DNA from 2 places in the Shewanella sp. 5_MG-2023 genome. Region 2 is predicted to be linked to the other one. Evidence: predicted binding sites of a transcription regulator. Region 2 holds the regulator's gene; the other holds the start of a gene.
What was found. The regulator NrdR, encoded in region 2, represses ribonucleotide reductase genes. The targets are predictions, from matches to a motif close to AAACACNANATNTNGTGTTT.
Positions count from the first base shown of each region.

Region 1 (3,218 bases), on a different contig from region 2:
CCGCAGAAGAACATGCACAGCAACATCAAGGCTATTATGATGTGGTCACATGCATGGAGATGTTAGAGCACGTCCCTGACCCATTATCAGTGATTAAAGCATGCTGCGATATGATTAAACCTAACGGTTATGTGTTCTTTTCAACCATTAACCGTAACCTGATGTCATATATTCAAGCAATTGTTGGCGCTGAATATGTTTTAAAGATGCTGCCAGTTGGCACGCATGACCACAGTAAGTTCATTAAACCGTCTGAGTTAATCAATTTGGTTGACCAAACAGAGCTTCATTGCCGTGATGCTCTTGGGATAAGCTTTAATCCTTTAACGGGTGTATATAAGTACACGAATAAAGTTGACGTTAATTATATGATCGCCACCCAAAAAGCTGATTAGTATCACATCGTCATCTTTAATAGCCAGCCATAAATAGTAGAACAATATTAAAGTAGTAATACTCAGTGAATCAGTGACATTACTACTTTAATCCTTCACTTAATTCATAATCGGATTAAGTAATCGCTAATAACTTCAGCACGCTTAGGATAACTATGAACAAGATTAAAGGTGTACTCTTTGATTTAGACGGTACATTAGCTGATACAGCCCCAGATCTTGTCCATGCATTAAATTTAAGTTTGCAAGAGCGCGGTATCGCTAGTAAAAGTATTGATAACTTACGCTCTGCTGCCTCCCATGGTAGTTTGGCGCTTGTAAAAGCCGGTATACCTGAGCTTTCCCATGAGTTACAAATCGAAGTTCAGCAAGCTTTGTTAGTGCATTACCAACGGGTCAATGGTGAAAAAGCATCATTATTTAGCGGTTTTGATGATTTTCTGTTGTTATTAGAGCAACGTGACATCCCTTATGGTGTTGTTACTAATAAACAAGCCCGTTTTACTCGGCCATTGGTTAAGGCCTTAAACATCGAGCACAAACTCACTTCGATTATCAGTGGTGACTCCACCCAGCACTCCAAACCACATACCGCGCCAATGTTACTTGCTGCCCAGCAAATTAATTGCCTGCCACAGGACATCCTATATATAGGTGATGCTGAAAGGGATTTAATTGCCGCCCGTAATGCTGGGATGAAAGGCGCTATCGCATTATGGGGTTATTTGTCAGAGCAAGATAAACCCAATGAATGGCCGAGTGATTTTCAGTTCAGCAAGGTTGCCGACTTACATCAGGCTTTCCTTAACAAATCTTAAATATAAATAGCAAATAATTTTGTTAACAAAACAATCGATCGCCGAATATTGTAGCGATCGAGCTCACGTTTTTTTTCGGCTAAATATTAATCTTAACCAACAAAATATCGTGTATTTTGACCTAGCAGGTTAGCCTTCACTAACATTGGCCACTATACATAAGATATCCACAACTTATTCACTAAATTGCTGCTTGCAAATCGCCCCAAACCTCACTATCTTGTATGTAAGTTTTTATTAAACACCATATCTTGTGTGTGACATCAGAACAAGACACAAGGCTTTTTCTGCTTTGGGTCTTCAAATAACACTCGTATTTCTTGGATATATTACGTTGTTAGTGCTTATGGATGATCAACTTACAAGGGAACGTATTGTGATTTAATGGCGATCGTAAACGAGACGATTAAAAAAGATCCAAAATTTAAATCACGCAAACTATTTTACAATCAAGGCTTTTTTAATGAACAGCAATATGACAGTCACAAAACGCAGTGGCGAACGCGAAACAATCGATTTAGACAAAATTCATCGCGTTATCGAGTGGGCAGCTAAAGGATTGAAAAACGTTTCAGTCTCAGAAGTTGAATTACGTTCTCATCTACAATTCTTTGACGGTATTCCAACTGAAGCAATCCACGAAACCATTATTAAAGCAGCAGCAGACTTAATCTCACCAGAAGCGCCTGATTATCAATTCCTCGCTGCAAGACTTGCTGTTTTTCATTTACGTAAAAAAGCTTTTGGCCAATTTGAGCCACCGAAGTTAGTTGATCAAGTCACTCGCTTGGTTGAACTTGGCAAATACGATAAGCATATTTTAGAAGATTACACGTCAGAAGAATTAACCATTTTAGATGGTTATATTGACCACTGGCGCGATATGAACTTTTCTTATGCTGCAGTTAAACAGCTTGAAGGCAAATACCTAGTTCAAAACCGCGTCACTAACGAAATTTATGAAAGTGCTCAGTTCCTGTATATTTTAGTGGCAGCTTGTTTATTTGCGCGTTACCCAAAAGACACCCGTTTAGATTACATCAAACGTTTTTATGACGCGGCTTCAACATTTAAGATTTCTTTACCAACCCCAATCATGGCAGGTGTACGTACTCCGACACGTCAATTTAGCTCATGTGTATTAATTGAATGTGACGACAGCCTTGACTCTATCAATGCGACCGCATCTTCAATTGTAAAATACGTTAGTCAACGCGCAGGTATTGGGATCAATGCCGGTCGTATCCGTGCATTAGGTAGCCCTATTCGCGGTGGTGAAGCATTCCATACCGGTTGCTTACCATTTTACAAATACTTTCAAACAGCGGTTAAATCGTGCTCTCAAGGCGGCGTACGTGGTGGTGCAGCTACCCTATTCTACCCGTTATGGCATTTAGAAGTTGAATCGTTACTGGTACTTAAAAATAACCGTGGTGTTGAAGACAACCGTGTTCGCCATCTTGATTACGGTGTACAGCTAAACAAATTGATGTACCAACGTTTAATCAAAGGTCAAAACATCAGCCTATTCAGCCCATCTGATGTGCCAGGTTTATACGACGCTTTCTTCGCTGATCAAGACGAATTTGAACGTCTATACCTTCAGTATGAAGCTGACTTAAGCATTCGTCGTAAAGAGATTAAAGCAGTTGAATTATTTTCATTGATGATGCAAGAGCGTGCATCAACAGGCCGAATCTACATTCAAAATGTTGATCACTGCAATACTCACAGCCCATTTGATCCGCAAGTTGCGCCAATTAAGCAATCAAACCTTTGTTTAGAAATCGCCTTGCCAACTAAACCGTTGAAGAATATTGATGATCCAAATGGTGAGATTGCCCTTTGTACATTATCAGCATTAAACCTTGGTGCTATCAAAGATTTATCAGAGCTAGAACCATTAGCTGACTTAGCAGTACGTGCATTAGATAACTTGCTTGATTATCAAGATTACCCAATCATTTCAGCGCAACTTGGTTCTATGAATCGTCGTACTCTAGGC
Region 1 covers NZ_JAUORC010000016.1:58,304-61,521, reverse strand. Annotated here, with positions in the region: gene ubiG (bifunctional 2-polyprenyl-6-hydroxyphenol methylase/3-demethylubiquinol 3-O-methyltransferase UbiG) at 1-395, shown strand, start outside; gene Q4557_RS11115 (HAD family hydrolase) at 545-1,213, shown strand; gene nrdA (class 1a ribonucleoside-diphosphate reductase subunit alpha) at 1,677-3,218, shown strand, end outside.
Region 1: the regulator NrdR is predicted to act here: its motif matches at 1,453-1,472, upstream of nrdA (class 1a ribonucleoside-diphosphate reductase subunit alpha).

Region 2 (3,218 bases):
ATTGAAGATGAGACTCGTCGCCAAGAAGAGCACATTGAATTAATCGCATCAGAAAACTATACCAGCCCTCGTGTACTTGAAGCGCAAGGCTCACAGCTAACAAATAAGTATGCTGAAGGTTACCCAGGTAAGCGTTACTACGGTGGTTGTGAACATGTGGATATTGCTGAAGAATTAGCTATTTCTCGTGCTAAAGAATTATTTGGCGCGACATACGCAAACGTTCAGCCTCACTCTGGTTCTCAAGCAAACTCAGCAGTTTTCATGGCGCTTTTAGAAGGCGGTGATACTGTTTTAGGTATGAGCCTTGCTCACGGCGGTCACTTAACTCATGGTTCTCACGTTAGCTTTTCAGGCAAGTTATACAATGCGGTACAGTACGGCATTGATGAAGTAACAGGTAAAATTGACTACGCAGAAGTTGAGCGTTTAGCCGTTGAGCATAAACCCAAAATGATCATTGCTGGTTTTAGTGCTTATTCAGGCATTATCGATTGGGGTAAATTCCGCGAAATCGCTGATAAAGTAGGTGCTTACTTATTTGTTGATATGGCGCACGTTGCCGGTCTTGTGGCTGCGGGTATCTACCCGAATCCGCTACCACACGCACACGTTGTGACAACCACTACCCATAAAACCCTAGCGGGCCCTCGTGGTGGTTTGATTTTATCTGCCATTAACGATGAAGCTATCTATAAAAAACTAAACTCTGCAGTATTCCCAGGTGGCCAAGGTGGCCCATTAATGCACGTTATTGCAGCCAAAGCGGTAGCATTTAAAGAAGCATTAGACCCTGAATTTACCACTTATCAAGAGCAAGTGGTTGCTAATGCGAAAGTGATGGCGAAAACCTTCATTGAGCGTGGCTACAATGTTGTTTCTGGTGGCACCGATAACCACTTATTCTTACTTGATTTAATCAACAAGGATATCACTGGTAAAGACGCAGATGCTGCGCTAGGTCATGCAAATATCACAGTTAACAAAAACTCAGTACCAAATGATCCACGTTCACCGTTTGTGACGTCTGGTTTACGTATTGGCTCTCCTGCTATTACCCGCCGCGGTTTCACTGAAACTGAATCGGTAGAGTTAACTAACTGGATGTGTGATGTGTTAGATGACATCACTAACGAAGCTACTATTGAGCGCGTTAAAAACCAAGTGCTTGAATTATGCGCTAAGTTCCCAGTTTACGGTTAATGTCAACCGAGATTGATTAACATAAACAATGATCTATTTAACTAACGCGGATAATCTTTTCGATAAGGTTAACCTTGTAAAGTAAATAGGATAAACTTCAATGGTCGTAAGTACTCAGTGCTTACGGCCATTTTGTTTTTTATTTCAGGAGCGGATATGCATTGCCCATTTTGTAGCGCGACAGATACGAAAGTTATTGATTCAAGACTCGTGGCTGAAGGCCATCAAGTGCGCCGTCGCCGGGAATGTACTGAGTGTCATGAACGCTTCACCACTTTTGAAGGCGCCGAATTAGTCATGCCGCGGGTGATCAAGCAAGATGGCACTCGCCAACCATTTGATGAAGATAAGCTGCGTGGCGGCATGTTACGTGCTGTTGAAAAACGCCCAGTATCAATTGATCAAATTGAGCAAGCGTTAAGTAAAATCAAGTCAACATTGCGCGCTACTGGCGAACGTGAAATTGATTCGGCCATGATTGGTAATTTGATGATGGATCAATTGATGATCCTAGATAAAGTCGCCTATATCCGTTTTGCTTCAGTTTATCGCGCCTTTGAAGATGTTTCCCAATTCGGCGAAGCCATCGCGAAGCTACAAAAATAATCTAGCTTACTTTTATTGCTGTTTTTAATTAATTGCTGTCTTACATTTATTGGCGTCTTGCATTCTTGCTAATGATGTACCTTATTTAGCAGTTCTGAATCTTCATGACTGCTTTTTAGTTTCTAGAAGGTCTTTATGTCTCAGTGGTCAAAATGTGATATTGAAATGATGAGCCTTGCTATTTCATTAGCAGAAAAAGGCCGTTATACCACGCGCCCGAACCCCAATGTTGGCTGCGTGATTGTCGCCAGTGGGGAGATCATTGGTCAAGGTTACCATATCAAAGCGGGTGGTCCTCACGCCGAAATCCACGCCTTAAAAGATGTCGAAAATCGTCAATTACAACAGCTACTTCCCCAAGCTACAGCCTATGTGACGCTTGAACCCTGCAGTCATTATGGCAGAACCCCACCATGTGCTAAGGCATTAATTGCAGCCAAAGTGAAGCGAGTGGTGATTGCACAAATGGATGCGAATCCGCAAGTGGCGGGTAATGGCGTTCGTATGCTTGAAAAGGCCGGTATTAAAGTTGATGTGGGCTTGCTAACAGCAGCAGCTAGTCAACTTAATATCGGTTTTATGAAACGCATGACCACGGGGTTACCCGAAATCACCGTAAAGCTGGCAGCCAGTTTGGATGGTAAAACCGCGCTATCTAATGGGGTGTCAAAGTGGATAACGGGCCCCGAAGCCAGAGCGGACGTACAAAAGCTACGCGCCCGTCATTGCGCGTTAGTGACTGGTGTTGAAACTGTGTTAGCTGACGACCCCTCACTGAATGTGCGCTACGAGCAATTGGCTAGTGTACAAAACAGCCTTGCTGAGTCTGAACTACAACAGCCATTAAGAGTGGTACTTGATAGTAAAGCAAGGCTGACTACCGACTATAAAATGTTTACTATTGAAACGCCGATTTTGCTGGTGTCTTGTATCGACTATCCAGCAGACGTTAAACAAGATTTTAAGTCCCATGTTAGCTTTATCACAATTGCGGCTAATAGCGATGGACGAGTTGATTTACATGCTTTATTTACATACTTAGGCAAGCATTGTAACTCAGTGTTAGTCGAGGCTGGTGCGAGCGTTGCTGGCAGTGTTATTCAAAGTAAATTAGCTGATACACTTTATTTGTACCAAGCAATGAAAATATTAGGCAGTCATGGACGCAATTTGATGCAATTAGACGACTATCAAACTATGGATCAGATTCCTGATGTACAATTAGTGGATTGTCGCAGAATTGGTGCAGACCAACGAATGATTTTTAAGTTTAATTCGCCAGCGAGTTAACTAACGCAATTCTGTCTATCGGTCGATGCTAAGCATGACCCATAAGATAACAAGTGAGTAAATATGTTTACTGGGATAATTGAAGCACTAGGCACATTAAGAAAAGTCGATCGTAATGG
Region 2 covers NZ_JAUORC010000012.1:117,307-120,524, forward strand. Annotated here, with positions in the region: gene glyA (serine hydroxymethyltransferase) at 1-1,203, shown strand, start outside; gene nrdR (transcriptional regulator NrdR) at 1,360-1,809, shown strand; gene ribD (bifunctional diaminohydroxyphosphoribosylaminopyrimidine deaminase/5-amino-6-(5-phosphoribosylamino)uracil reductase RibD) at 1,945-3,099, shown strand; gene Q4557_RS09030 (riboflavin synthase) at 3,163-3,218, shown strand, end outside.